DNA from 3 places in the Arthrobacter sp. Y3223164 genome. Region 3 is predicted to be linked to each of the others. Evidence: predicted binding sites of a transcription regulator. Region 3 holds the regulator's gene; each other region holds the start of a gene.

Region 1 (10,659 bases), on a different contig from region 3:
CGGCGTGCCCCCGCTGGACATCCCGCCCGTCATCTCGCCGGTGCTCACCGTGGACGGACTGTAGTGGGGGCTGCTGCGGCTCCGCTAGTGGTTGGGGCCGTGGTCTCCGCGGGCACCGAGCATAGGAGCTGCGGACTCTTGTTAAAGTGCAGTCAGCCCAAGCGAATCGAGGAAGGGCATGCGTAAGAGGCAGCACATCGCTGTATACATGTCCATGGCGATCTTTGCGCTGTTGGCGGCGCTATACGCCGCGCTCGTTTTAGATTCGAGTCAAGCCGTTCCTAGAGCAGCTATCCTTCTGTGCGCTGTTGTATTGCTCGCGACTGCAGTTTGGGGATACGTAATGAATGTTCAACGAAGGTGACGCTTCAGACATCCATCGCCGTTGCCCAAACCCCTACCTCTTCAAGCAAGCCATCCAGGACCGCGCCACCGGCTGGGTCAAGTTCGGTGCCCGCTACTACAACCCTGACACTGCACGTTTCACCCAGCAGGACACCCTCGACACTCCCCTCGAGCGGGGTCGCCGCTTCCGTTGCCCTCGGATTGGGCACTCTGAGCGGGGGATGGGGGACCGTCTACCCTCGGAGCCAGTTGCGCGCTGAGCGTTGCTGCAGGTAATTTTTTGCAGATTTAGTAACGGACAACCCAGCAGACGCCACGAGCATAGAAATGGTCTGAACTATCTTGCTTTCCTCGGAGACTTGGCTCGGATAGGTAACGCCCTTCGTTAGATTGGAGTGACAATGTTCCCGAAAAGAGGGCAGGTCTGGACTTACCGTGAAAGAGGGCGATTCCTCACTCTCATGATGGGCATACCGCTAGTCCTGATGCTGGTTGCTGGCATCTACTTCATGATTACTGAGTCGAATTGGACACTCATCCTCGTAACCATACTTGGCCTCATGTTTTTGGCTATGTTCTTATTCGACAGCGAACGCAAGCATCGTGGAGAACCTTGAATTGGGCGCCGAACGCGAACCGGCCCTGGTTTCGAACATGGCCGTCTCGGAACCCTCGCATCTGTAGTGGGAGCCGTCGGAGGGCTGGGTGTGTGTGTGTGGGCATTGGGTTACACAACTTATGAGGACTCGTGATGAAACTAAGAGTTGCCGTTATCACTCCCGCCCTCGTACTGATGCTTGCGATGTGTGGTTCTTCTGGCAACGGCCGCCTTCGTCCTGACGATGACGGCCCTGGCACTGACCGTGCCTTCGGATCTGCTGCCCCTTCTTTTAATCGCCACGATCGTCGCAGCGGTTGCGGCGGGGGTGACTGCACTCCTTCTGGAGCGCCGGTCGAGGCAGCGACGCGCGGCTCCGGGTGCGGCCGCGGCTGGAACGGGAGTGGGATGAGCGTAACCCCTACTCCGGCTGAGCGGAGATGGATCCAAGCTTCTTTTTATCGGATCGGGCCTGCGATCTAGAGGGGCACCGCCTACAGGATGGTAGAGAGATTGCAGACCATTTCCTCATCGTCACCCCTAAGATCACGTACCGCCCTTGTCGGATTCCGCCGCGCTGCCGAAAGGCGCGCCCGGTCCCGGAAACGTTCACACGTGAGCATTCCGACGGTCACAGGGGATGACCCTCCGGTTGCGGTCCGCCTTCCCGGAGCTGCGAAATGATTACCACCGAAGTGCAGCTGCCCGACGGTTCGCGGGCAGCTGCAGCGGCCGCCTGCACCGTTCGCAGTCGGCCGCTTTTTCTTTGCCGCGAAATCAAACCTCGGCACCAGTTGCTTGAGTGGCGTGCCACTACTCCTACACAATGGCGCCTTTTGATGGCTATCGAATGTGTGTACGAATAAAATTGTGGTATGGCTCTTGCACCGTTGGAACGCACCGGGGAGATCGACGCATCCCTGGCTCAGGCGTTTGTCCTGCTGCAGGATGTTGCCGACCGTTTTCCCGCGGAGTCGGGGTCCCTGCGTACCCGGGACCTGGTCAATAAGGTGGCGGCGGTCGAGGACGTTTCGAAGCTCGTGGAGTTCCTGCAGGTCGTCGGCGCCCACGCGGTGGAGCGGGCGGACATCGCCGCCACCGGGGAACAGTCGACGGCGCTGGCGGCAGGAGCCGGCCAAGGCGCCGACGCCGAAGCCGTGGAGCAGGCGGACATGCCCCCCATCGGGGAAAACGCGACGGCGGCTGGGCCTGAATCCGGCGTTGAGGCGGGAGCAGGTGCCGGCGCGGGGGCGGGGGAGTGGGCGGATCCGGCGGCGGCGATCAAAACCGGCGGCGGCGTGGACGCAGTGAACCCGGACCTGTCCGGGTCCAAGCGGGTGCGGCGCCGCCGCAAGACGGAGTTCGCGAACACGGCGGAGTATCTGCGCTCCCGGCTGGGGATCGGGATTGTGGAGGCGCGGCGCCGGCTGCGGGTCGGCAAGGCGATCGCCGCGCCGGTGCGGTTGAACGGGGAACCTGGTGCGCCGGCGCTGCCGGTCTTGGCCAAGGCCATGGCCGGCGGGGAGGTCAGCGGCCAGTCCGCGGCCTTGGTAGTTGATTCCCTGCACCGCGCCCGCCACGCCGGTAGCCTGGAGGCGTTGCAGGCGATGGAAGCGTCGCTGGTCCGGCAGGCCCTGGACGCGGATGCGGACACCCTGGTGATGGTGGCCAGGACGTGGGAAACCGCGGTCGACCAGGACGGTGCCGAACCGTCCGAGGAGGAACTGCGGGCCCGGCAGGGCATGTTCTACCGGGGCCGGCGGCGCGGGCTGCACCAGTTCGTCATCAACACCACCGACGCCCAGTACGAGGCTCTCGCCACCGTGATGAACAGCGCCGCGAACCCAAGGATCCGCCCCGACGCCATCGAAACCGCCGCCAACGCCCCTGCCGCCAACGGCGGCACCACCGCAGGCACAGGCGGAGCAGACGCAACGGGCAGCGCCAACACTGATGCAGCAACCACAAAGGCGGGCACCGATAACGCTGATGCAGCCGGGCCCCGTGTGGAGAGTGCGGCAGGCACCGCTGAGGCTGACGGCGCTGCTGAGGCTGCCGACGGCGGAATCTCCGACCCGCGGGACGACACGTCGTCGGGTTCTGAACCCGGTCTGCCGGGTGAAGGCCCCGCCGGCGTGGATCCGGCCGTGGTGGAGGCGATGGATGACGCCACCCGGGCGCAGAAGCTGCTCGCGGGACTGGTCGGGGCCTGCCGGATCGCGCTGAACACCGGCAGGCTTCCGGACTCGGGCGGGCACCGCACCCAGATGATCGTCACCACCGGATACGAGCAGCTGGCCGGGCTGCTCTCCGGCGGCGGCAGCGCGGTCTTCACCGGCCCGGTCTCGGCCACCACGGTCCGCCGGATGGCCTGCGACGCCGAAATCATCCCGGCCGTCCTGGGCTCCGAAGGCGAGATCCTGGACCTGGGCCGGTCCCAACGGTTCTTCAACCGCGCGATCCGCCGGGCCCTGGTCGCCCGGGACAAGGGCTGCGCCTTCCCCGGGTGCAGCATGCCCGCGTTCTGGACGGAGGCGCACCACATCATCCCCTGGTGGGCCGGCGGCCGCACCGACGTGAACAACGGGGTGTGCCTCTGCCTGCTCCACCACGACCTGATCGAGCAAGGGAACTGGGAGATCAACGTCGTCGACGGCATCCCCTGGTTCACCCCGCCGGACTACATCGACCCGCGCCGCAAACCGCTGCGCAACTCCTACTGGCAAACCCACATCCCACCCCAACCACTCCTAGCCTGACCTAGCGATTCGGCGCGGGCGGGCGCGCAGGGCGCAGCTGAGGAAGTCTTAGCGGGCGGGTGCGCAGGGCACCGGTGGGGAAGTCTCAGCGGGCGGGCGCGCAGGGCACAGCTGAGGAAGTCTTAGCGGGCGGGCGCGCAGGGCACAGCCAAGGCAGTCTCCACAGGCATGAGCGCAGGGTGCAGGTGGGGAAGTCTCAGCAGGCGGACGCGCAGGGCACAGCCAAGGCAGTCTCCACAGGCATGAGCACAGGGCACAGCTGAGATTGTTTCAGCGGGCGGGCACGCGGGGCGCACCCTGCAGGTGCATCAGCGGGCTGCACAGAAGAAGGTCAGAGCTGGTGTAAGACCAGCCGCAGAGCGTGCCTCGGTGCTCAGCTGAGCCCGGGGCCGGGCCCGGTGCGGCGGCCTTCGGCAGGGACTTCGCCGGCCGGAGCAGCCGGCGTCAGTGTCAGCAACACAGCCTCCGGGCGGCAGGCGAAGCGCACCGGCGCCAGACGCGACGTTCCCAACCCGGCCGACACGTTTAACGGGACACTACGCCCCTCGTGCTCCCAGTACGTCAGCCCCCGGGCGCGCCACGTAGGCAGATCGCAGTTGCTGGTCAAGGCCCCGTAGCCGGGGAGGCGGACCTGGCCACCATGGGTATGTCCGGCCAGCATCAGGTCGGCGTCGTCGGCTGTGAACCGGTCCAGCACCCGCTGGTATGGAGCGTGAGCCACCGCGATCCGCAGGAATGCGGCCTCATCGGCGGATGTCGAACCGTTGGGGAAACCCGAATAACGGTCGCGCTGCAGGTGCGGATCGTCAACCCCCGTGAAGTCCAGCCGAACCCGGTCCACCACCACGGACTGGTGCCGGTTGGTCAAGTCGATCCAGCCTGCGGTGCCGAAAGCCGCATGCATCTCCCGCCAAGGCAGTTCACGCTCCGCGTAGTCCTTGGGCTGAGAGGAGGGGCCGGTGAGGTAGGAGAACGGGTTCTTCATCACCGGGGAGTAGTAATCGTTGGAGCCCGGGACGAACACGCCCGGAATATCCATGAGCGGTGCCAGCGAGTCCAGCAGGGGCTGCACGGCCTGGTGATGGCTGAGGTTATCGCCGGTGTTGACCACCAGGTCCGGTTCCAGCGACGCCAGCTGCCGCAGCCACCTCTGCTTCAGCGTCTGCCCGGGAGTCATGTGGATGTCGGACAGGTGCAGGATCCTCAGGGGGCCTCGTCCGGCGGGCAGGATGGGCAGCGTTTCTTCGCGGACCTTGAAGAGGTTCCGCTCGATAACGGAGCCGTAGACGAGCGCGGCCCCGCCCGCGGCCGTGGCCCCCAGGGCCAGCGTGCCTGCGGTCCGGAGCCGTGCCCGCAACAAGTCAGTGTCCACGGTTAGTCGTTGCCTCCTCCGCCGTTGCCTCCTCCGCCGTTGCCTCCGCCGTTTCCGTTACCCCCGCCGTTGCCGTTGCCTCCGCCGTTTCCGTTGCCGGAATCGCCGGAATCGCCGGAATCGCCGGAGTCACCGGAACCGCCGGAGTCACCGGAGCCGCCGCCCGAATCCCCGTCGTCGCTGCTGTTGCTGGAATTCGAGTTGTTGTTCGATTCGGCGGGTGCCGGGGTCTGGACCGGTCGGGGCGGATACATCATGCTGCTCGGCGCGGAGCCGAACTCGCCCGTCTTGTACAGGCCGGCGACCTTCTCCATGTAATCGGTCCACTGCCCGCCGGCAATGGTCGCACCGTCCACGTAGTCACGCGTCACGCCGTTGATGGGGATGTTGTTGATCGATTTGTAGGCATGAGGGTTGCCCACCCAGGAAGCAGTGGAAATGCCCTTGGTGTAACCCACCGTCCAGGTGTACTCAGACTTGTCGGTCGTGCCGGTCTTGACAGCGGCGGGAACACCAATCGGATGGATTCCTCCCAGCTGCAGGTTGACCAGGTTCTCCAGCGGGACGCTGACGGCAGCAGCTACTTCCTCCGAGATCGCCCGTTCGCAGGACTTCTTCGGCACCTCGTACTTGTTGCCCTGGGCATCCGTCACGGAGGTCAGCGCGATCGGCTTGCAGTACACGCCGCCGCTGGCGAACGCCGCGAACGAAGCCGCCATCGTCATCGGGGACACGTTGGTCGTGCCGATGATGAAGGACGGGTGCTCAATGCTGATCGGTTCCTTGTCCGTCGCCGTCCGGACGCCGAGGCGCGTTGCCGCATCCCGGATGTCGCAGAGGTCCAGCTGCGCGGCCATGGCTGCGGTAGCGGAGTTGATCGACCACGTCAGGCCCTGGCTGGCGGTCATGGTCCGCTCGAAACCTGGCAGCGCATTCTGGAAGTCCCACTCACTGAACCACGCGTCCGGGGGCAGGCAGCTCGCGTTCCAGTTGTACTGCGCCGGGTACTCCGTCCGGCGCGCGTCGACCGACGCGTTGAGCGCCTTGCCCGCTTCGAGCCAGGCGACCATGGTGTAGGGCTTCATCGTGGAGCCAGGCTGCCAGCCGTTGCCGCCGCCCATATCGGCGTCGACGTTGTAGTTCAGCTCCGTATTGGCCGCGCCGTCTTCGGGGCTGTAGTTGGTGTTCTGGGCCATCATCAGGATGTTGCCGGTGCCCGGTTCAATCGAGACCATGGACGAGCCGACGCCGGACTCGTCGCCCACCGGGACTTCCTGCTCGATCTGCTTCTGGCCTTCCTTCTGGAGGCGGGAGTCGAGCGTCGTCTTGATGGTGAGGCCGCCACGGGCCAAAAGCTTCGCCCGTTCGGTGGAGTCCGCACCGAACGCGTCGGACTGCATGATGGCGTGCTGCACGTAGCTGCAGAAGTAGTCGGCGAAGTTTGCCGCGACACAGCCGGAACGTACCGGCTTGAGATTCAAGCCCAGATCGCTGGCAACGGCTTCGTCGTACTCCGCCTGGGTAATCTTTCCCGCGTTACGCATGGCCGCCAGCACCGTATTGCGGCGTTCCACCGTGGCTTCCGGGTTGTTCACCGGATTGAAGTAGTTGGGCGACTGCACCATGCCGGCCAGCATGGCCGACTGCTGGATGTTCAGCTTGGCGGCCGGAATGCCGAAAAAGGTCTTCGCAGCGGCTTCAATGCCGTACACCTGGCCGCTGAACAACACGATGTTCAGGTAGCCCTGCAGGATCTCTTCCTTGCTGAATTCCTTTTCGACGGCGATGGCCAGCTTCGCCTCGCGCAGCTTGTCGCCGATGTCCTTGGTGCCGCTGATGGTCAGCTCTTCGGCCCCCTTGCCCGCGGAAGCGCCGGCGTCGATCAGCACGTTGTTCACATACTGCATGGTCAGCGTCGACGCGCCCTGCAGGTCCCCGCCGGCCATGTTCGTCACCGCGGCGCGCATGATGCCTTGGGGGTCCACACCGTTATGTTCGTAGAAACGAACGTCCTCGATGGAGATGATGGCGTCCTGCATGTGCTGGGAGACCTTGTCCAAAGTCACCGGGACGCGGTTTTCGGCGTAGAACGTGGCAATCAGCTTGCCGTCGGCGGAGAGGATCCGCGACGGCTGGGACAGCGGCTGCGTCTGCAGTTCGTCCGGCAATTGGTCGAAGTATTCGATCGATGAGGTTGCCCCGACACCGGCCACGGCTGCGGCCGGAACCAGCAGACCGGCTGCGAGCACGCCGCAGAGCGCACTGATACCCAGGAAGCCAACAACTTTGCCTAGGGTGGTCGCAGTGTCGAAGAAGGGGGATTTGCGAGCGGCCATGGGGTTCAGTTTACAAGCAAGCGCTACCCTTTGAGTTATGACCAAATGGGAATACGCGACAATTCCGCTCATTATCCACGCGACCAAGCAGATTCTTGACCAGTGGGGGGAGGACGGCTGGGAGCTCGTCCAGGTGTTCCCCGGCCCGAACGGAACCAATCCGGTTGCCTATTTGAAGCGGGAGAAGCAGTAGCCATGACGGAAACCACTGAAGCCCGGAAGTCCACCGTCGAAGAGCGGCTGGCCGGCTTGGGACTGTCCCTGCCGGACGTGGCAGCTCCGGTGGCCGCCTACGTCCCGGCGGTCGTCTCCGGTAATTATGTGTACACCTCCGGGCAACTGCCGTTCGTCAACGGCGAACTTCCGGCCGCCGGCAAGGTGGGCGACGGTGCCGGCCTGGTCAGTGCCGACGAGGCGAAAAACCTCGCCGCGACGGCCGCCGTGAATGCCCTGGCAGCGGTCAAGAGCGTCATCGGTGACCTGGACCGGATCACCCGGGTGGTCAAGGTCGTCGGTTTCGTGGCCTCCGATCCGGCATTCACCGGCCAGCCGGGTGTGATCAACGGCGCCTCCGAGCTGCTGGGGCAGGTCCTCGGCGAGGCTGGCGCGCATGCCCGGTCCGCCGTCGGCGTGGCCGTGCTGCCGCTGGATTCGCCGGTCGAGGTAGAACTGATTGCCGAATTCAGCTAGTCCGCTGCGCGAGGAGCAGCGGCTCTTCCCCGTGGTACCGGACCAGCTGGGCGCGGCCCACAGCTGGTTCCACCACGGGGAACGTACGCCGCGCAAGCCCCGGATGGCCTCCTCGGTCGTCCTCGTTCGGGACGGCGCGGCCGGCACGGAAACGTACCTCGGCTACCGGTCGGGCTCCTCTCCGCTGGGCACGGTGGCCTTTCCCGGCGGCAGCGTGGAGGAGAGCGACGGCGACCCGGTGACCTGGTACGGCCCCTCGCCGAGCAAATGGGCCGAGATGCTCGGGCTGGACGACCACCGCCTGGCCCACGCCCACGTCGTGGGTGCCATCCGCGAGCTGTTCGAGGAAACCGGCGTGTTGCTGGCCGGTCCGGATGAATCCACCCTGCCGGAGTCCACCTCCGGCGCCGACTGGATGCGGACCCGCGAGGCCGTCGCCGCCCAGGAGGTGTCCTTCGGCGAAGCGCTCGGCAAGCGCGGACTCGGCGTCCGCACCGACTTGCTCAAACCCGTGGCCCACTGGCTCAGCCCCGATTTTGCCCATCGCCGCTTCGACACGCGCTACTTCGCTGCGGCCCAGCCAGCCAACCAGCGGCCGTCCCTGCTGGAAAGCAAGGGCGTGTGGGCCTCCTGGCTGCCGGCGCAGGAGCTGGTGGCGGGGCGGACGACCACGACGCTGGGCGATCTGGTGGACCAGCCCGACACCCGCGGGTTGACGTTCAGCGAGGTGACCTCGCCCGCGGTGGAAATCATCGTGGAAAAGATCGCCGGCGCCCGCGGCTGCATCGCCTACCTCTCGCACAAGCGCCCGCAGCGGCTCTACCACCCGGAACTGATCCAGGTTGACGGTGTGCCCATGCTGGAGGTCGCGGCCAACGCGGCCACCGAAGGCGGTGCCGCCCCGCGGGGACGCTGAGCCGCTCCGCCAACACGGACCCAGCCCCGATGGGCCCGTGCCGGACGGCCAACGGCACCCACCATTTCAAGCCACGACGACGGCGGGGGCCCACCATCGGTGAGCCCCCGCCGTCGTACTTTTGTGTCGAAAATCAGCGCGAACGCTGGCGCAGCCGCTGGATGTCCAGGATGACTACCGCGCGCGCTTCCAGGCGCAGCCAGCCGCGCTGGACGAACTCGGCCAGCGCCTTGTTGACGGTTTCGCGGGAGGCGCCGACCAGCTGGGCCAGCTCTTCCTGCGTCAGTTCGTGTGCCACCAGGATGCCGTCCGTGGCGGGGCGGCCGAAGCGGTCGGCCAGGTCCAGCAGGGCCTTGGCTACGCGGCCCGGAACGTCGGAGAAGACCAGGTCGGCCAGCGAGTCATTGGTGCGGCGGAGGCGGCGGGCCAAAGCCTGCAGCAGCTGCGCCGACACCTCGGGGCGGGTCTCCAGCAAACCGCGCAGATTCTCGTTCTTCAGCCCGGCGAGGCGGGTCTCGGAGACGGCGGTCGCCGAGGTGCTGCGCGGGCTCGGGTCGAAGAGGGCCATCTCACCGAAGAGCTCGCCCGGGCCGAGGATGGCCACCAGGTTCTCGCGGCCGTCGGCAGCGGTGCGGCCCAGCTTGATCTTGCCGGAGACGATGAAGTAGAGCTGGTCGCCCTGGTCACCTTCGCGGAACACCGATGCGCCGCGGGACAAGTCGACCTCGGTCAGCTCGTCGGTCAGCGCGGCGAAAACGTCGTCGTCAAGAGTGGCAAAAAGAGGTGCGCGGCGAAGGATCTCTACGTCCATGAATTCTCCAAGTTAGTACTGTTCGGCTGGGGTTCAAGCTGCTCTCCCGTGGGGGCACTGTTCTCCATTTTGCCGTATGTAAAGCCCGTGTGACATCTTCCACAAGGCTTTTCGCTCCCAGAGGAGGAAAGCGCGGCATCGAGCACCGGCACGGGCTGCCGGAGGTGACAACCCGTAACGGCGGTTAATAATTCCCGCGGGCGGACCGCCTAGACTGATGCACATCCCACCGCAACGGAGAATGAGTGATTTTCGGCCTGACCATCCTGGACGTTGTCCTGCTGCTGATCCTCTTGGCGTACCTGGTCTCAGGTCTGCGCAAGGGGTTCCTGCTCACCCTCGGCGGCATCGCCGGCATCGCCCTGGGAGCGGTGGCAGCTTTCTTCGCCATCCCCCTGGTCAGTGAATGGGTCCCCGACAGCGCCTGGCGGCTGACCGCAGCCATTGCCGTGGCCATGTTGCTCGTGGTGCTCGGGCACGCCCTGGGAACGGGTATCGGCGCGGCCATCCGGCGCCGGATGGACTTCCCGCCGCTGCGGCCGCTGGACCGGCTGCTGGGCGGCTTGATGAATCTCGCCGTGACCGCGCTGGTGATCTCCATGCTGGCGTTCAGCCTGGGCACCATGGGCGTGCCGTTCATCTCGCAGCAGATAGCCGCGTCCAAGGTGATCGCGTCGATCGAAAACCTCACCCCGGATCCGGTGAAGGCGTGGGCGGCGCAGGTGCGCTCGATCGTTGTTGCGGACGGCATCCCGCTGGTCCTCGACCCGCAGGTGCCGCAGGAGTCGGCGCCGGTTCCCGATGCCAGCACCGATACCGCGGCCCTGAACGA
Region 2 (10,659 bases), on a different contig from region 3:
CTTGAGCCGCGCGTCGGTCAGGTACGTCATGCCGGTGAGCACGTCGGTGATCCGGCGCCGGTCCTCCGGCTTGAACCGCGTGCTGTCCAGCATGTCGGAGACCCACAGCCCGTCCATCGCCAGCCGGACGATGATCCCGATGATGCCCACGGGCTCGCGCGGGTCAAGATCCTGCCGGTCCAGCCGCTGGTTAAGGTAGACCAGCGACTCGGCCAGGTTCGGCTGCCGTATTGCCGTCGACAGCAACGCCGTCTGGTTGCGGTCGTTGTTGGCCCTGGCGTCGGAAAACGCCGCGATGTAGGCGCGCTCCTCGGCGCCCAGCGGCTCCGGATCGGCGTCGGCCCGCTCGCCCAGCTCGTGCACCAATTCCATGATGATCGCTTCGACGTCGCGCTCGACCTCGTCGATCGGCGCCCCAGGTTCGAACATGTTGCCCTCCCGTAGTTCCCCGGCGGGTTTGCCGCCTTGGCCAGTCTATCCACGGCGGTGCGGTGCCGCCGCGCCTCGGCATGGCGCGCCGAGCCCGCCCGGCTCCGCCCATATCGTAGTCAACTATTACGACGCCGGCGCCCGTCTTACGTGCCGCGCGTCACCCTTCTCCGGCCGCGGATAGTCTGTACGGGCAACTAATCGAACCCCCCGGAAAGGAGCAGCGTGGCCACCACCAGCGCCATCCGGCCGCGGGCAGACGCGGCATGGATCGTCGTCGTCCTGGCGGGCGTCACGGCCGCGATGCACATCTGGAAGCTGCCGTCGGCCATTCCCGTGATCCGTGACGAGCTCGGCATGTCCCTGGTGCAGGCCGGAGTGCTGCTGGGCGTGGTGCAGGTGGCCGGCATGGTCGGTGGCTTGGCGGTTTCCCTGCTGGCGGAAATGATCGGCGCACGCCGCTGCCTGCTGGCCGGCCTCTGGCTGCTCATCATCGGATCGGTCATCGGGGGGTTCGCCGACTCGGCCGCCGTGCTGATGGCCTGCCGCGCACTTGAAGGGGCGGGCTTCCTGCTGACCACGGTGGTGGCGCCAGGGCTCATCCGGGCGAACACGCCCGGGGTCCGCGTCAACCTGGCGGTCGGCTTCTGGAGCGCGTACCAGGGCTTCGCGACCTTCGCCGGGCTGGTGGCCAGCGCGCTCATCCTGCAGGCCACCAGCTGGCACACGTGGTGGTGGATCATGGCCGCCCTGACGCTCATTCCGATCCCGCTGGTGCTGAAGTTCGTGCCGCAGGACCCGCGGCACGACGGTTCCGGCCTGCCCGCGGCCACCCGTCGAATCGGCCGCACCGTCCGGTCCCCCAAGCCGTGGATCGCCGGCGTGGTGTTCGCCTGCTACACCGTCCAGTGGATGGCCGTGGTCGGTTTCCTGCCTACCATCTATGAGCAGAACGGGGTCACCGGGATCTGGCCGGGCATCCTGTCCGCGGTGGTCGGCGGCCTGAACGCGCTGGGGGCCATCGGCGCCGCTCCCCTGCTGCAGCGCGGCGTCCCCCCGCGGCTGCTGATGATCCCCACCTTCATCCTGATGGGCACCACGACGGTGCTCACCTTCGGCATCGACTGGACCGTTGCGCCGGGCGGCATGGCCTTCCAGTTCGCCTGCGTGTCGCTGTTTTCCATGGTGGGCTCGGTGATCCCGTCTACGCTCACCCGCATGGCAGTGGACCTGGCGCCGGCGGACGGGTCCCCGCCGGCCGCCATGGGGTTGATGCAGCAGATCTTCAACGTCGGCAACTTCACCGGCCCGGCCCTGATCGCCTGGCTGGCCACGGTTACCGGCGGCTGGCAGTCCACCTGGTGGATGACCTGCACGTTCGCGGCCCTTGGCATTGGCCTGAGCGTGTACTTGAGCGAGAAACGCCTGGGGCTTAGCTTCGCCCACCGGTAGGTCCGGGCGGGGCGGGGCCGGGTCTCCGGTGTGTTCGCTCCCATGTCTCGGACTAACTGCCCATCTTTGGCTACCCCTAAAGCGCGCTGACTAGGCGAAACGTCGGGAGCCGCCGCCAAGACGTGGGAGCGAAAAGCACCGCCACCGGGAACTCCCGCGAAGCTCCCGTCGCACCGCCCCGGCCGCTCCCGCGAAGCTCCCGCCGCACCGCCACGGGCACTCCTCCGCGAAGCCCGGCCGCGTCGTCGTCGGACTCTTGCCCTCGCCGCGGCCGAGGAGGAAGCTGGAATCACGGCAAGCGGCCTCCCCCTTTTCCCCAGGAGTGATCAGTGATGACCGATGCGGCCCAGTCCCCGGACCAGCCCCTGACCAACCGCCAGGGCCACAAGGTCTACGACAACCAGAACACGCGAACCATCGGCGCCCGCGGCCCGGCAACCCTGGAGAACTACCAGTTCCTGGAGAAGATGAGCCACTTCGACCGCGAGCGAGTGCCCGAACGCGTGGTGCATGCGCGCGGCACCACGGCCTTCGGCTACTTCGAGGCCTACGGCAAGTGGGGGGACGAGCCGATCGGCAGGTTCACCCGCGCCAAGCTGTTCCAGGAAGCGGGCAAGCGCACCGACCTCGCCATCCGTTTCTCCACCGTGGCCGGCGGCCGTGATTCCTCCGAGGTGGCCCGCGACCCGCGCGGATTTGCCGTGAAGCTCTATACCGAGGACGGCAACTGGGACATGGTCGGCAACAACCTGGGCGTGTTCTTCATCCGCGACGCGATCAAGTTCCCCGACTTCATCCACTCGCAGAAGCCGGACCCGGTAACGTTCGAGGCGTCGGTGCCGAACCGGGCGATGGACTTCTTCAGCCAGTCCCCCGAATCCATGCACATGGTCATGCTGGTTTTCAGCCCGCGCGGCGTCCCCGCCGACTACCGGCATATGCAGGGCTTCGGCGTGAACACCTACAAGTGGGTCAACGCCGCCGGCGAGACGGTGCTCGTGAAGTACCACTGGATGCCCAAGCAGGGCGTGAAGTCGCTGACCGCCGAGGACGCCGCGAACGTGCAGGCGCAGACCCTCGGGTCACACACCAAGGACCTCTACGACGCCATCGAAGCCGGCAACTACCCCGAGTGGGAGCTGGTGGTGCAGATGATGTCCGACGACGAGCATCCCGAGCTCGACTTCGACCCGCTGGACGATACCAAGGTCTGGCCGGAGGAGCAGTTCCCTCCCCGACCGGTCGGCCGGATGGTGCTGGATCGCACCGCCAAGAACTTCTTCGCCGAGAGCGAGCAGATCGCGTTCGGCACCGGCGTGCTGGTGGACGGCCTCGACTTCTCCGACGACAAGATGCTGGTGGGCCGCACGTTCTCCTACAGCGACACCCAGCGTCACCGGGTGGGCCCGAACTACCTGCAGCTGCCGGTCAACAGCCCGAAGGTGCCGGTGGCCACCAACCAGCGGGACGGCCAGTTGACGCACTTTGTGGACACCGCGCCGGGCCAGAACCCGCACGTTAACTACGAGCCGACTATCACCGGCGGGCTGCAGGAGGCGGCGAAGGATTCCGGTTACCACCACGCCGTCGGTCCCGAGATCGGCGGCCGGCTGACTAGGGAACGGATTGAGCGGACCAACGACTACCTGCAGGCCGGCCAGCGGTTCTACCTGCAAGAGGACTGGGAGCGCGAGGACCTGATCACCAACCTGACCAACGCGCTGGCGCAGTGCGACCGGCCGATCCAGGAGCGCATGCTCTGGCACCTCTACATGATCGCGGACGAGCTCGGCCAGGGCGTGGGCCGCGGCATCGGCATCTCGCTGGACGAGGTGAGGGACCTTGGGCCCCTGGCCAGCCAGAACCTTTCCGAAGCGGAGCAGCAGTGGATGGCCAACCTCGGCAAGAACGGGCCGCGTGACGTTTCGGGGCTAACCATGACGCACTGCGTGCCCAACGAACGCGTCAAAGTGGAGCGGTAGCGTCACCGCGCGACCTGCACGTTTAAGCTGCGGATGACCTGCGGAGATACCCGGCCCTCGGCCGAATCCTGCACGGATTCCGGCGGCCGGCCGCCCCGCCGGCCCTCGCCAAGCCGTGGCATCCGCGGTAGCGTCTGTCCATGCGAGTCGCGGTGGTCGGAGCCAGCGGGAACGTCGGTACAGCAGTGCTGCGCCGGCTGCAGAAGGCGCGGGGCGAACGCGCGGACGACGTGGAGATCGTCGGCATCGCGCGGCGGCTGCCCGATGCCACGACGGAACCGTACGACGGCGTCACGTGGGTTTCGCTGGACATCGCCTCCCGCGATGCCCGGGAAAGGTTGACGCAGGCGTTTAAGGGATGCGACGCCGTCGTCCATCTCGCGTGGCTGCTGCAACCGAACCACGATGAAGAGCAGTTGCGCCGGGTGAACGTGGACGGCACCGCGAACATGCTCGCCGCTGCCACCAACGCCGGCGTCGGGCAGGTGGTTTGCGCCTCGTCGGTCGGCGCGTACAGCCCCGGACCGAAGCACTCCCGTGTCCGCGAGGATTGGCCGGCCAGAGGCATCGCCAGCTCGCACTACAGCCGGTTCAAGGGCCAGCAGGAAGCGCTGTTGGACGAGTTCGCCGACGATCACCCGGAAATCAAGGTGGCGCGGCTGCGGCCCGGCCTGATTTTCCAAGCCGAGGCCGGCAGCCAGATCGGCCGCTACTTTGTGGGCCGGTGGATCCCCAAGTTCTTCGTCAACCGGCTACGGCTGCCGCTGTTCCCGTTCCCCGAGGAGTTCATCTTCCAGGCGTTGCATGCCAACGACGTGGCGGACGCCTACTGGCGGGTGCTGGACCAGGGCGCGAGGGGTGCCTTCAACGTGGCGGCCGAACCGGTGGTAACGCCCGGACTCGTCGCCTCCCTGTTCGGTGCCCGGCGCTGGCTGCCCGTTCCCGTGCCGCTGGTGCGGCAGTTGGTCGGCGCCGCGTGGTCCCTTCGGCTGCTGGCCAGCGACCCCGGCTGGGTGGACATGGCCCGCTACGCTCCGGTCATGGACACCAGCCGGGTCAGGGACGAACTCGGCTGGATACCGCAGGTGGATTCGTTGTCGGCGATCCGTGAAGTCCTGGCGGGAATGGCCGGGGCCGGAGGGGTCACGGAATCCCCCGCGATGCGCCCGCGCAGCCGCTTGACCCGTGCGAAGCCGGAGACCGGCGCGTAGTGTGGCCCCATGGGAAGCCGCGCGAAGAGCGCAGCTGCCCGGTCTGATCCCACAGGACGACCCGCTCGAGAAGGAGGACCTGATGAATCCGAACGAGGAGCGGCGCCCGGAACACCCGGACGACGCGAATGACGACACTCTGACTCCCGCCGACGCAGGCGGCATCGACAAGGAAGTCAACGAGGCCCACATCCCGGTCCACGGTGACGAGAAACTCGCCGACGACTTGGTCAAGAAGGCCTACGGTGACAAGGACCAGGACGGCCGCGGGGACGCGCCCAACGCGCCTTTCCCCGGCTGACTGGCACCGCCCGCACCTCCACCTAGCACCGCCCATCAACCGTCTACAGACAGGAGCACGCTGTGAAAGGGAAACTCACATTCGGCGCCGGCATCGCCCTCGGATTCGTCCTGGGTTCGAAATCCGGAAGGTCCGCCTACGATTCCTTGAAGGCCAAGAGCCAGGAGTTCTGGCAGAACCCAGCGGTCCAGGAAAAAGTGCACGAAGCCACGGACCTGGTCAAGGAAAAGGCACCAGGCGTCGCCGACCGTGTTACCGAAGCGGCCAAGAAGGCAGGGTCCGCGGCGACCTCCAAGCTGCCCGGCAACCACGGTTCGGGTAAGGACGACGGAGGCACCACTGGCCCCACGACCACCGCCGGCGGCACCACGGGCACCACCACCCTCGGCGACACCACCATGTCGGATCCGGCGCAGAACGATGAACTCGGGCAGAGCTGGACGGGCGAGGGAGGCACCATGCCTGACGGCCCCGCCACCCTCAACAGGGACGACGACCTGCGCCCGCCCGGAGTTTAACCCGCCCGGGATTCTGGCGGGCCGGGCCCCTCGCCGGGGCTCCGCCTGCATTAACGGCAGAGGGAAGGACTGGCATGACGGAGAACGACACCGGCCAGGTCAAAGGTCCGCGGGACCAGTCGGGCACCGCGGCAGATCCGCCGGATGCTCAGGAGCAGCAGGCGGCCGATTCCGCCCCCGAGCCCGAGGGCAAGGAGGGCATGAACATCGCGCCCGGGCCGGCTGAAGAGAAGGACCAGGAAACGCCGGACGACCGCGGGCTCACCACCGACACGAGCCCGAGCGACTGATCCACCGCGGGCACGGCAGCGGCCGTCGAGATACGGCCGCTGCCGTGCCACTGTTCGGCCGCTGCCGTGCCCGTTGCGCCGCTGCGACGCGACCCGGTGCACAGCCGGTTAATCCGCCTTGACCACCGGCAGGTCGCTCCACTCGGTGGTGTAGCGTGGCGAGGAAAATTCGCGTTTCATTGACCACGCCGCGGGGGCCGCCAGCCCGCCCTGACCGAGGCCGATCGAGGCTTCGCCGAACTTGGTACGCACCGCGCCCAGCAGGTCGCCGATGTGCCGCTGTTCCAAATCGCTGACGAAGGGGTCGAAGGTTTGCTGGCCGGCCGCGGGCTCCAGCCCCGACAGCAGGACCCCTGCCCGGACATAGTGGGCGCCCGGAGTCAGGCAGCCGCGCATGGCGGCCACGGCAGCCTTGGTCAGCTGGATCGGATCCTGGGTGGGCGTCGCCAGGTTGACGCTGGCCGCGGGAAACGATGCCTCGCCGCCGGCGAACCTGCTGGTCCCCGCAGTCACCGTCAGCACCGAGGCGCGCAGTCCCTCGGCCGCCATCCGGGCCGCCCCGCGTTGGGCATAGACCGCCATCACCTGGTCCATCTGCTCGAGGGTGGTCACCGGCGTGGAGAAACTGCGCGAGAACATGATCTGCTGCTTGTCGGCCCGCTCCTCCGCGTGCGGGATGCAGGGCGTCCCGTTCAGCTCCAGCACGGTTCGCTGCAGCACCACGGAGAACTTTTTGCGGATTGCCTGCGGGTCGGCGGCCTTGAGGTCTGCGATCGACTCGATCCCGAGGGCGTTCAGCCGTTTCCCCGTCCGTCCGCCCACGCCCCACAGCCCGGTGACCGGGACGCGTGACTGGATCCAGGCGATGTCGGAAGCGGGCATCGAGCCCAGCGAGCACACTCCGGCCATCTGGGGATTCCGTTTGGCAACGTGGTTGGCGAACTTCGCCAGCGTCTTGGTCTGCGCCACGCCGACGCTGACCGGCACGCCCACCTGCCGGATCACTGCGGCACGGATTCGGCCGGCAGTCTCCAGCAACTGGGCCTCGTCGCCGGGCAGGCCCAGGAACGACTCGTCGATCGAATAGACCTCCTGCCAGGCCCCGAACCGGCCGAGCACTTCCATCACCCGGGCGCTTAGGTCCCCGTACAGCTCGTAGTTGCTGGACCGCGCGACCAGCCCCCAGGCCTTGGCCCGCGGCGCCACCTGGAACCACGGCGTCCCGGTCTTCAGCCCCAGCTGTTTGGCCTCCTCGGAGCGCGCCACCACGCAGCCGTCATTGTTGGAGAGCACGACGACGGGCCGTCCCTCGAGGGACGGATCGAAGACCCGCTCGCAGGAGACGTAGAAATTGTTGACGTCCACCAGCGCGATCCGTTCGCCGGGCCGGCCGGAGGTCGCTCCGCCGGAGCCCGACGGCTGGCCGGAGGCCGCCCCGCCTGCCCCGGGCACGGGGGCGCTAGACATGGTGCAGGCAACGGGTGGCGACGCCCCAGATGCTCAGGTCGGCGAGTTCGCCCACCTCGGTGGGAACGCCGCCGTCGTCCGCCTGCAAGCGCACGCCGTCCGCGGTGAGATGCAGGCGCCGGACCACCAGTTCCCCGTCCAGCACCGCGACCACTACCGAACCGTCGCGCGGGGTCAAAGAGCGATCCACGATCAGCTCATCGCCATCACTGATCCCGGCCGCGGCCATCGAGTTTCCGGCCACCCGCATCACAAAGGTGCTGGTGCGGTCACGGATCAGGTGCCGGTTCAGATCGATGCCGCCGTGGAAGTAGTCCCTGGCCGGCGACGGGAAACCGCGCGCCTCCTCGGGCGCTCCGCTGCCCATCTCCGGGCCCGCCGACGCATCCGACGGCTGCTCTACACCGAACATCCCGACCCCCGTCTTCGAACAAAGCTTCGAATCCAACAGTAGCACCGGCCTGCCGCGGCCTACATATGAGCCAGCTGCACTCAAGTTCGGGTAGCTTCTGGAATAATCCTGCCGTAGAGGCGTTAACATGAGTCGAAGGCACTCACGTTCCACAGGAGGATTATCCATGCCACTGTTCTTCGGACCAGCTTCCGGCAACGGTTCATTCGACGAGTTCCTGGCCCGCTACCTGCAGGGCCAGCGGGCGGCCCAATCCCGCACGGTCGACCTCACCCGGCTGCTCAGCCGCCGCACCCATGAGGTGCTGGCGCAGGCAGCCCGGTTCGCCGCAGGCCTCGGCCACATCGAGGTGGACGGGCTGCACATCCTGCACGTCATGGTCGGCCAGGAGCCGGCCGCCAGCCAGATCAAGCTGACCGGCGCGGACCCGCAGACCATCGCGCGTTCCGCGGAGCAGGGCCTGCCGGAAAAGACCGGCCCGACCCGGGAAACGCCGTCGCTCACGCCGTCGGCGCAGCGTGCCCTGCTGGACGCGCACCAGGTGGCCCGCGCGTTCGGCTCCACCTACATCGACCCCGAGCACCTCTTCGCCGCCTTCGTGCTGAACCAGGAGACCCCCGCCGGCCAGATCCTGGCCGGCGCGGGCGTCACCCCGCAGGCACTGCAGCACGCGGCGGAGACAGCTGCGGCGCAGCCCGACGGCCCCACCCCTGCAACCGGCCCGCAACAGAGCACCGGCACCGGGTCGGAAACTCCCATGCTGGACCAGTTCGGCACCGACATGACGGCCCAGGCCCGGGAGAGCCGGCTGGACCCGGTGATCGGCCGCGCGGACGAAATTGCCCAAACCATCGAAATCCTCGCGCGCCGGACCAAGAACAACCCGGTGCTGATCGGCGAGGCCGGCGTGGGCAAGACCGCCATCGCCGAGGGGCTGGCGCAGGCCATCGTGGCCGGCGACGTCCCGGAACAGCTGCGCGGCAAGCGTGTGGTGTCGCTGGATCTGCCGGGCATGCTGGCCGGCACCCGCTACCGCGGCGACTTCGAGGAACGCCTGACCAAGACCCTGGACGAGATCAGCGCCGCGAGCAGCGAACTGATCGTGTTCATCGACGAACTGCATACCGTGATCGGTGCCGGCGGCGGCGGCGAGGGCGGCATGGACGCCGGCAACATCCTCAAGCCCCGGCTGGCCCGCGGCGAACTGCACCTGCTCGGCGCCACCACCCTTGGCGAGTACCGCAAGGTGGAGAAGGACCCTGCCCTGGAGCGGCGCTTCCAGCCCGTCATGGTCTCAGAACCCTCGATCGAGGACGCCGTCCGCATCCTGTCCGGCCTCAAGGACCGTTACGAAGAACACCACCAGGTGGCCTACACCGAGGCAGCGATCCGGGCCGCCGTCGAGATGTCCTCCCGCTACCTCACCGACCGGTTCCTGCCGGACAAGGCGATCGACCTGATCGACCAGGCCGGCGCGCGGCTGAGCCTGCGACGCGGCCCGCGCGTTGACGTGGAGGCCTTGCGCGGCCGGCTGGCCGAGCTGGAGTCGGCCAAAAACGCCGCCGTCGCCGAGGAACGCTACGAGGACGCCTCGAAGCTGCGCGACGAGATCGAAGAGCTGAAGGCCCGGCTGGAAGCCGCCTCCGCCCAGCAGTCGGCCCCGGGTGCCACGGAAGACCACGACGGCGGGGCCCGCCCCGGCGTCGCGTCTTCCGATGTGGTGGGCGAGGCCGAGATCGCCGAGATCATCTCCCGCGCCACCGGCATTCCGGCCGCCCGGCTGACCCAGGGCGACCGGCAGCGGCTGGCCCGGTTGGAGGAGGACCTGCACGCCCGGGTGATTGGCCAGGATGATGCGGTGACCGCTATCGCCAGGTCCGTGCGGCGCAACCGCACCGGCATGGGGGACGAGGGCCGGCCCGTCGGCAGCTTCCTGTTCCTGGGCCCGACCGGTGTGGGCAAAACCGAGCTGGCCAAGGCCCTGGCGGAGTCGCTGTTCGGTGACGAGGACGCCATGGTGCGCTTCGACATGAGCGAATACGGCGAGCGCCACACCGTCTCACGGCTGGTCGGCGCCCCTCCGGGCTACGTCGGCTACGGCGAGGCCGGCCAGCTGACCGAACGCGTCCGCCGGCGCCCGTACTCTGTGGTGCTGCTGGACGAGGTGGAGAAGGCCCACCCGGACGTGTTCAATCTCCTGCTGCAGGTCCTCGACGACGGACGCCTTACCGACGGGCAGGGCCGCACCGTGGACTTCCGCAACACCGTTGTGATCATGACCTCCAATCTCGGCTCGGAGTTCCTGGCCAGCAAGGGCGGAGCGCTGGGCTTCACCGCCAACGACGGGGTGGACGGCTTCGGAAGCGAGCAGGATCTGCGCGCCCGGGTGATGGGCCGGCTGCGCGAAACCATGCGGCCGGAGTTTTTGAACCGGATCGACGAGATCGTGCTGTTCCGCAAGCTGGATCAGGAGCAGCTGCGTTCCATCGTGCGGCTGCAGTTGCGCAAGACCGAAGCCCGGCTGGCGGCCCAGGGCATCGCGCTGGAGGTTGGCGAGGACGCCGTGGAATGGATCGCAGAGGCCGGCTACGAGCCCG
Region 3 (8,925 bases):
CCCGCCCGGCAGCGCCCGGGCCCATGCCAGGAGGACTTTTGGCGAATCATCCACAAACTGCATCTTCGGGCTCTGCCGGCCGCATCCCGGAGGACTACGATAAGACCACGGACATTTCGAAGGAGAGCATGACCACCAACAACCCCCAGCCGACACCGGAACCGGAAATGACGCCTGACGAGATCCAGGCGGTCATCGACCGAATCCTGGCCCGCGACACCGCGGCGCGAGGCAAACAGGGCGTCGGCGGCAGAGCCCAGGCACTCTCCGAACTTGATGCCGAGCATTCCGAATTCGACGGCGACCAGCAGGACCTCGCGGAACGCCGCGCCCTGCGGCGCGTAGCCGGCCTGTCCACCGAGCTTGAGGACGTCACCGAGGTTGAGTACCGGCAGCTGCGCCTGGAGCGCGTTGTCCTCGCCGGTCTCTGGACCGAAGGCACGGCCGACGACGCCGACAATTCCTTGCGGGAGCTGGCAGCGCTGGCCGAGACAGCCGGCTCCGAGGTGCTGGACGGTATTGTCCAGCGCCGGTTGAAGCCGGATCCGGGGACTTTCCTGGGCTCCGGCAAGGCCCAGGAACTGCGCGACATTGTGATGTCCACCGGCGCCGACACTGTCATTGTCGACGGCGAGCTGTCGCCGTCGCAGCGCCGCGGTTTGGAAGACATCGTGAAGGTCAAGGTCATTGACCGCACCGCGCTCATCCTGGACATTTTCGCGCAGCATGCCAAGAGCCGCGAAGGCAAGGCCCAGGTAGAGCTGGCCCAGCTTGAGTATCTGCTGCCCAGGCTCCGAGGCTGGGGCGAGTCCATGTCCCGGCAGGCCGGCGGCCGGGTGGGGGCGGCCGGCGGCGGCATTGGTTCCCGCGGGCCCGGTGAGACGAAGATCGAGCTGGACCGCCGGCGCATCCGTACCCGGATGGCGAAGCTGCGCCGGGAGATCACCGCCATGAAGCCCGCACGGGAAACCAAGCGCGCCAACCGCCGCCGCAATGCCGTGCCGTCGGTGGCAATCGCCGGCTACACCAATGCCGGCAAGTCGTCGCTGCTCAACCGCCTGACCGATGCGGGTGTGCTGGTCGAGAACGCGCTCTTCGCCACCTTGGATCCGACCGTCCGCCGGGCGGAAACACCGGACGGTATCGGTTACACGCTCGCCGACACGGTAGGGTTCGTCCGGTCGTTGCCGACGCAGCTGGTGGAAGCCTTCCGCTCCACCCTGGAGGAGGTTGCCGACGCCGACGTCATCCTGCACGTCGTCGACGTCTCGCATCCCGACCCGGAGGGCCAGATCGCCGCGGTGCGCGAGGTGCTGACCGAAATCGAAGCACGGCACATTCCGGAAATCGTCGTCTTGAACAAGGCCGATGCCGCCGATCCGTTCGTGGTCGAGCGACTGCGCCAGCGTGAACCGCGGCACGTCGTGGTTTCGGCGCGGACCGGGCAGGGCATCGATGAGCTGCTTCGGCTCGTCAGCGAGACAATCCCGCGGCCCAGTGTGAAGCTGCAGCTGCTGGTGCCCTACGACCGCGGCGAAGTGATTAGCCGCCTGCACAATGAAGACGCCGAGATCCTCTCCATGGAGCATGGCGGGGACGGCACGCGGCTCGACGTGATGGTGCGCGAGGGCCTGGCATCGGAGCTGGAACAGTTCCTCCGGCATGACTGACCTCCAGGTTCCCGCCGGTGAGGCGCTGCGGCTGCTTGACGTCGCCGTACAGGAGATGGGCGGGCAGCACCGTGCCGGCCAGCACGAGATGGCGGCGAAAGTAGCCGAGGCCTTCGAGCGCCGGCAACACCTGCTGGTGCAGGCGGGCACAGGCACCGGCAAGTCGCTGGCCTACTTAGTGCCGCTCATGGTCCAGGCGCTGGAGGGGGAGAAGCCGGCGATCGTCTCCACGGCAACGTTGGCGCTGCAATCGCAGATCGTCAAGCGGGACCTGCCCCGGCTGTTGGAGGCCGTCGCCGACGAGCTGCCCAGGCCGCTGGACGTCGCTTTGCTCAAGGGCAGGAACAATTACCTCTGCCTGCACAAGCTCGCGGGCGGCTTTCCGGACGAGGACGCGCCGGCGGCGCTGTTCAGCCTCGGCGAGGACGCGGTGCCGCATCCTTCTCCGGCCGGCGCAGCGTCGGCTTCCGGCGCCTCGGGCGCGCTGGGCAAGGAAGTCGTGCGCCTGCGCGAGTGGGCGCACGAGACCGAAACCGGGGATCGGGATGAACTGGTGCCCGGTGTCAGCGATCGGGCCTGGCGGCAGGTCTCCGTCGGCTCCATGGAGTGCCTGGGCGCCCAGAAGTGTCCCCTGGCCGCCGAGTGCTTCAGCGAACTGGCACGGGGCCGCGCGGCGGAGGCAGACATCGTGATCACGAACCATGCCATGCTGGCCATCAACGCCTTCGAGGGCGTCGCGGTACTCCCGGACTATGACGTGGTGGTCATCGACGAGGCCCATGAGCTGCAGGACCGCGTCACCAGCGCCGTCGCGGGGCAACTCTCCGCCGCCATGGTGCGTACCGCCGCCTCGACGGCACGCAAACACACGGGGATCAGCGTGGAGCCTTTGAACTCCGCCGCCGATGCGCTGGAGGACGTCCTGCAGTCGGTGCCCACCGGCCTGCTGGCGGCCGGCCTACGCGAGGAGCATGAGCTGGTTCTCGCGCAGGTACGGGAAGCGGCCCGCGCGGCGCTCTCCGACTCGAAGCCCGAGGGTGCGGGGGCAGCGGACGGCGGACGGCAGATGGCGCGCTCACGGCTCGCGGCCGTGCTGGAACTGGCCGAACGGCTGCTGTCCGCTCCGGACTCCCGGGAGGTCATCTGGGCGACCCGTCCCAGCACCTATGGCGAGGCCGGCGACTACGCCGCCAATGACGACCAGCCGGCAACGTTGAACATAGCGCCGCTCTCGGTGGCGTCCCGGCTGCGTGAGGGCTTGTTCGACGACCATACCGTTGTGCTGACATCGGCGACGTTGTCGGTCGGGGGGACCTTCGATGCCGTCGCCGGGTCGCTCGGACTGCTCGGAGCCGGCGCGCCCGCCTATTCCAGCGTGGACGTGGGCAGCCCCTTCGATTACCCCAGGCAGGGCGTGCTCTACGTGGCGTCGCATCTGCCGAAGCCGGGCCGGGGCACCAGCCCGGAACAGCTCGATGAACTCGAGGAGCTGCTGCTGGCCTCGCGCGGCGGCGCCCTGGGCCTGTTCTCCTCGCGGCGTGCGGCAGAAGAAGCCGCGGCCGAGTTGCGCGGGCGCACCGACCTGACCATCCTGTGCCAGGGCGAATCGTCGATGGGCGCGCTGGTCCGCCAATTCGCCGAAGAGCCCGACACCTGCCTGTTCGGCACCATGACGCTCTGGCAGGGCGTCGACGTTCCCGGTTCCGCGTGCCGGCTCGTGGTCATCGACCGGATTCCGTTCCCCCGGCCGGATGACCCGCTCACGACTGCCCGAACCCGGTCCGTGGCGCAGTCCGGGGGAAACGGTTTCATGACGGTCTCGGCGACCCATGCGGCCGTGCGGCTGGCCCAGGGAGCCGGCAGGCTGATCCGCGCGTCAAACGACCGTGGAGTGGTGGCCGTGTTGGACTCCCGGCTGGCGACGGCGCGCTACGGGAGTTTCCTCCGCAGCGCCCTGCCGCCCTTCTGGAGTACCAAGGACGGCGCCACGGCCCGCCAGGTCTTGGAAAGGCTGGCTACGGCCTCAGCCTGAACGGGTTGGGGGCACGCCCGTTCCGGAGCGAGCGGGGCCCTGCGCGGGGACCGCCCGTGCGGGCAGGGGATCCCGGGGTGGCTGCAGCGCGGACCGGGGAGACCGGGCGCGTCAGAGGGCCCGCATCACCGAGACAACCTTGCCCATGATGGTTGCGTGGTCGCCAAGAATCGGTTCGTACTGGGTATTCTGCGGCAACAGCCAGGTGTGGCCGTCGCGCTGCCGGAAGGTCTTGACCGTTGCTTCGTCGTCGAGCAGTGCCGCCACGATGTCGCCGTTCTCGGCCGTGTGCTGCTGGCGGACCACGACCCAGTCGCCGTCACAGATGGCCGCATCGATCATGGAATCGCCCGAGACCCTGAGCATGAACAACTCGCCGTGTCCCACCAGTTGCCGCGGCAGGGGCATGACGTCCTCGACCGCCTGGTCCGCCAGGATCGGCCCGCCCGCTGCGATCCTTCCCACCAGCGGCACCATCGCCGTGTCGGATGACGTGGTCAGCTCGGATACGGCGACGCCGCTGGAGCTGCGCAGCTGTTGCGGTTCATCAACTCCGACGATTTCCACACCCCCGTGCTCGAGTGTCAGCGGGGTCAGGATTTCCATGGCACGGGGACGCTTGGGGTCGCGCCTGATGTAGCCCATCTTCTCCAGTTGGGCCAACTGGTGCGTGACGCTGGACAGGCTTGCCAGACCGACCGTGTCACCGATCTCGCGCATGGACGGAGGGTATCCGTGGGACATGACGGAGCGCTGGATGGTTTCCAGGATCTTCTTCTGCCTCGGCGTCAGGCTGCGCCCCACTTTGACGGGCCGGCCGCGTCGCTTCGCTCCGGCAGTGGTGGTGGTCTCTTCCGACATGTCCGGCCCCGGTCTCCCCGTAGTGGTCCCTGCGCCGGCGCCGTAGCGGAACCGCACATGGACTGTTGTCTCAACTGTTTTGTCGGTGGCGGCTGATGCACTGCTCTTACTGCCGCCCGACGCTTACAACGCTAGGCGAGGCGGTAGCGAATTTCAAACATTTGTTCGACTGAGTCTCGACAATGTTCGATCACCAGTGCTAAAACTGTAGAAGACGTATTCGAAGATACGTTCGAATACCGTTGCAAGACGATCGAAACCAGCCGAAATAGATCGAATATCGGAAAGGTGGCACCATGTCCGCCCAGCTCGCACCGCAGCCCGCCGGCCTTCGTACCAGCACAGGCCTGCGGCTGACCCGCCGCGGCCGTTTGTTGCTGATCGGCCTGCCGCTGATGCTCGCCGCGGCCGCAGCCCTGACCCTGATCGGTTTCTTCACTGCTCCGGCAATGGCCGCCGCCGGGGGGCTGGGGCCGGGGCCGGCGGCGACCGTCACGGTCGGCAGCGGCCAGTCACTGTGGGACATAGCAGTGCAGTCCGCGCCGGACCGCAACCCCCACGATGTCATTTTCGAGATCGCGCAATTGAACGGCCTGCAGGGGGACATCGTCCACGCCGGGCAGCAGCTGCTGGTCCCGTCCGCGCGCTGAGGCAGCCGTAATATGAGCTGCTTCGGCCCGCCCGATTCCTGCCCCGGGCGGGCCGAAGCTTAAACTGGATCGGTGAGTGAGCAGTTAGAACGCCTGAACCGCCTGCCGTTGCGGGAAAATCTCCGGGGCCTGGAGCCCTATGGTGCGCCCCAGCTGGAGGTTCCCGTCCTCCTGAACGTCAACGAAAACACCCATGGCCTGCCCGATGCTGTCCGTCAGGCCATCGTCTCGGCCGTCAGCGAGGCTGCCGCGGGTCTGAACCGGTATCCGGATCGCGAGTTCACGAAGCTGAGGACGGCGCTGGCCCGCTACTTGGGGCACGGCCTCACCGCAGAGAACATTTGGGCCGCCAACGGATCGAACGAGGTCCTGCAGCAAATCCTCCAGGCCTTCGGCGGCCCCGGCCGCACCCTGCTGAGCTTCCCGCCCACCTATTCCATGTACCCGCTGCTGGCCAGCGGGACGGACACGGATTATGTGGCCGTTCCGCGGGGGGCAGACTTCACGCTGTCCCCGGACGCTGCCGCCGCCGCTGTGGCCGGCTCCGCGGCAAACGTGGTCGTTCTTTGCTCCCCGAACAACCCGACGGGCACCGCCCTGGGCCTTGAGGTCGTGGAGGCGGCGTATGAAGCGGGGGAAGCCTCCAAGGCCATCGTGATCGTGGACGAGGCCTACGCCGAGTTCGCCCACGCCGGAACGCCGAGCGCGCTGACACTGTTGCCGGGGCGGGAGCGGCTCATCGTTTCCCGCACCATGAGCAAGGCCTTCGCGCTGGCAGGCGCCAGGGTCGGGTACCTCGCCGCCGCACCGCAGATTACCGATGCGCTGCGACTGGTCCGCCTGCCCTACCACCTCTCCGCCGTTACGCAGGCAACGGCCCTGGCCGCGTTGGACCATGCCGATGCGCTGCTGGCCAACGTCGAAGACATCAAGGCGCAACGGGACCGCATTGTCGACGGGCTGGCCGAGCTGGGACTCGACCCGGCGCCGTCCGACTCAAACTTCGTGTTTTTCGGCGGGCTGGAGGACCCCCGCTCGGTGTGGCAGGGACTGCTGGAAGCCGGCGTGCTGATCCGCGACGTCGGGATCCCGGGCCATCTGCGGGTAACCGCCGGCACTGAGGCCGAGACCACAGCCTTCCTCAACGGCATCAAGGCCCTCGTGGCGAGCCCCGTCTCCTAAACTAGTAAGAGCGAACCGGCTCGTGCCGGTCGACCAATTCGTCAAAGGACTCCCATGACCGTGGAAACCACCACCGGACGTACCGCACGCCTCGAACGCATCACCAGCGAGTCGTCCGTGCTGGTTGAACTGGACCTCGACGGCACCGGCCGTTCCGAGATCAGCACCACCGTGCCGTTCTACGACCACATGCTCACCGCCCTGGCGAAGCACTCGCTCGTCGACCTGACCGTGAAGGCCAGCGGGGACACGCACATCGACGCGCACCACACCGTCGAAGATGTCGCCATCACCATCGGCGACGCCCTGAAGGAAGCGCTGGGCAACAAAGCCGGGATCCGCCGTTTCGGCGAAGCCACGGTGCCCCTGGACGAGGCGCTGGCCCACGCCGTCGTGGACATCTCCGGCCGGCCCTACCTGGTGCACACGGGAGAACCGGCAGGCCAGGAGTACCACTTGATCGGCGGACACTTCACCGGATCGCTGACCCGCCACGTGTTCGAATCGATCACACTGCACGCCCAGATCTGCCTGCACATGCGCGTGCTGGGCGGCAGGGACCCCCACCACATCGTCGAGGCCCAGTTCAAGGCCTTCGCCCGGGCACTCCGCGCCGCCGTCGAAGCCGATCCACGTGTCGAGGGCATTCCCTCGACGAAGGGAGCCCTGTGACGGCTGCGCCCAAGGTCACCGTACTGGACTACGGTTCCGGGAACGTCCGCTCGGCAGTCCGCGCGCTGGAGCACGTGGGTGCCGACGTCACGCTGAGCCATGCCTCCGACGACGTCCTCGACGCAGACGGCCTGCTGGTTCCCGGCGTCGGCGCCTTCGCCACGGTCATGCAGGGGCTCAAGTCCGTGGACGCGCTTCGCTGGATCGGGCGCCGGGTGGCCGGCGGCCGGCCCGTGCTGGGAATCTGCGTTGGCCTGCAGGTCATGTTCGAAGAAGGCGTGGAACATGGCGTCCGCACGCAGGGCGTCGGGGAATGGCCGGGAACCGTGGAAGCGCTGCCGGCGGAGGTCGTGCCCCACATGGGGTGGAACACCGTGGACGCCGCAGAGGGCAGCCGGCTGTTTGCCGGGATCGAAGACGAGCGCTTCTACTTTGTGCACTCCTACGGTGTGCAGCACTGGAACTTCGACGTCACCCAACCCGCGATGACGCCGCCGCTGGTGACCTGGTCCACGCACGGCGCCCCGTTCATAGCGGCCGTTGAAAACGGTCCGCTGAGTGCTACCCAGTTCCATCCGGAAAAGTCCGGAGACGCCGGCGCGGAGCTGCTGCGCAACTGGTTGAAGACGCTGAGGTAGCCATGGGCAGCATCCTCCTGATGGGCCTGGCCGGGCTGCTGGCCGGCGGCGCCATCTCGTTCCGGCAGCAGCGGCTGCCCAAGTGGTTGGTGATCGTCTTCTGGATCCTGGCCGGCCTGTCGCTGCTGGCTGCCTACTTGCTCACCCTCGGACCGGCCGAGTAACCACACCCATCCCGCGCCCGCTGACGGCGCGCAGAAAGCGGAAGAACCATGACGAACCAAACCTCCATCCTTGAACTTTTGCCCGCGGTCGACGTTGCCGACGGCCAGGCCGTCCGGCTGGTCCAAGGCGAAGCCGGCAGCGAGACCGGCTACGGGGATCCGCTGGAGGCTGCGCTGGCGTGGCAGAACGACGGGGCGGAATGGGTGCACTTGGTGGACCTCGATGCGGCGTTCGGCCGGGGCAACAATACGGAAGTGCTGCGCCGCGTCGCCGACGAGCTGAAAATCAAGGTGGAGCTGTCCGGCGGCATCCGCGACGACGCGTCATTGGAGCGCGCGCTTGAATTCGGGGCCGCGCGTGTCAACCTGGGCACCGCCGCGCTGGAAAACCCGGAATGGACAGCACGCGCCATTGCCCGGCACGGTGACGCCATCGCCGTCGGCCTCGATGTCCGCGGCACCACGCTCGCGGCCCGCGGCTGGACGCAGGATGGCGGCGACCTCTGGGAGGTGCTGGCCCGCCTCGAAGACGCCGGCTGCTCGAGGTACGTGGTCACCGATGTGACCAAGGACGGGACGCTGCGCGGACCCAACGTGGATCTGCTCCGGCAGATGTGCGAGCGGACCGACAAGCCGGTGGTTGCCTCGGGCGGAATCTCCAGCCTGGATGACCTGCGGACGCTGCGCGGCCTGGTTCCGGCCGGAGTCGAGGGAGCGATTGTGGGCAAGGCACTGTACGCGGGCAAGTTCACGCTGCCCGAAGCCCTCGATGTTGCGGGACGGCGCTGAGGGACCAGCATGGGCAAGAAGCAACTGCCCGCCCATATCGCCGCCGCGCTGGCGGGAGCCGGCGGGGCGGGGGACTCGGCCGGCCAAAGCTGGGCCGGACGGGACCTGAGCGGTGAAGGAAACCCGCTCCACCAGTTCGACCACGATGACGGCAGCGCGGATCCCGGCTACGAGGCGGCGCTGCAATGGCTTGCCGCCGGGACCGGCGGCGAAGCGGAAGTAGTGGCTGCCCTGGCGAACGCCCGCGTTTTCGTGCCCATCGTGGCG

What was found. The regulator LexA, encoded in region 3, represses DNA repair genes until DNA is damaged. The targets are predictions, from matches to a motif close to TCGAACANNTGTTCGA.
Region 1: AC5RUJ_RS03980 (HNH endonuclease signature motif containing protein) is a predicted target of LexA. The motif match lies at 1,790-1,805, and genes of this name have one in related genera.
Region 2: AC5RUJ_RS04555 (LexA family protein) is a predicted target of LexA. The motif match lies at 8,077-8,092, and genes of this name have one in related genera.

The regions. Positions count from the first base shown of each region.
Region 1 is NZ_JBNHGF010000037.1:2,412-13,070, forward strand. Features, by position in the region: gene AC5RUJ_RS03975 (RHS repeat-associated core domain-containing protein) at 348-605, shown strand; gene AC5RUJ_RS03980 (HNH endonuclease signature motif containing protein) at 1,819-3,702, shown strand; gene AC5RUJ_RS03985 (metallophosphoesterase) at 4,076-5,074, opposite strand; gene AC5RUJ_RS03990 (transglycosylase domain-containing protein) at 5,077-7,410, opposite strand; gene sp36 (Sp36 family protein) at 7,448-7,603, shown strand; gene AC5RUJ_RS04000 (RidA family protein) at 7,606-8,100, shown strand; gene AC5RUJ_RS04005 (NUDIX hydrolase) at 8,084-9,016, shown strand; gene AC5RUJ_RS04010 (Crp/Fnr family transcriptional regulator) at 9,150-9,827, opposite strand; gene AC5RUJ_RS04015 (MarP family serine protease) at 10,076-10,659, shown strand, end outside.
Region 2 is NZ_JBNHGF010000045.1:2,558-13,216, forward strand. Features, by position in the region: gene AC5RUJ_RS04515 (TetR family transcriptional regulator) at 1-429, opposite strand, end outside; gene AC5RUJ_RS04520 (MFS transporter) at 655-1,881, shown strand; gene AC5RUJ_RS04525 (catalase) at 2,214-3,863, shown strand; gene AC5RUJ_RS04530 (NAD-dependent epimerase/dehydratase family protein) at 4,004-5,074, shown strand; gene AC5RUJ_RS04535 (hypothetical protein) at 5,157-5,375, shown strand; gene AC5RUJ_RS04540 (hypothetical protein) at 5,438-5,893, shown strand; gene AC5RUJ_RS04545 (hypothetical protein) at 5,968-6,183, shown strand; gene AC5RUJ_RS04550 (Y-family DNA polymerase) at 6,292-7,650, opposite strand; gene AC5RUJ_RS04555 (LexA family protein) at 7,643-8,017, opposite strand; partial or broken gene AC5RUJ_RS04560 (ATP-dependent Clp protease ATP-binding subunit) at 8,229-10,659, shown strand, end outside.
Region 3 is NZ_JBNHGF010000074.1:1,053-9,977, forward strand. Features, by position in the region: gene hflX (GTPase HflX) at 129-1,670, shown strand; gene AC5RUJ_RS06140 (ATP-dependent DNA helicase) at 1,663-3,702, shown strand; gene lexA (transcriptional repressor LexA) at 3,814-4,563, opposite strand; gene AC5RUJ_RS06150 (LysM peptidoglycan-binding domain-containing protein) at 4,860-5,213, shown strand; gene AC5RUJ_RS06155 (histidinol-phosphate transaminase) at 5,286-6,395, shown strand; gene hisB (imidazoleglycerol-phosphate dehydratase HisB) at 6,450-7,067, shown strand; gene hisH (imidazole glycerol phosphate synthase subunit HisH) at 7,064-7,705, shown strand; gene AC5RUJ_RS06170 (hypothetical protein) at 7,708-7,869, shown strand; gene priA (bifunctional 1-(5-phosphoribosyl)-5-((5-phosphoribosylamino)methylideneamino)imidazole-4-carboxamide isomerase/phosphoribosylanthranilate isomerase PriA) at 7,918-8,658, shown strand; partial or broken gene AC5RUJ_RS06180 (SseB family protein) at 8,668-8,925, shown strand, end outside.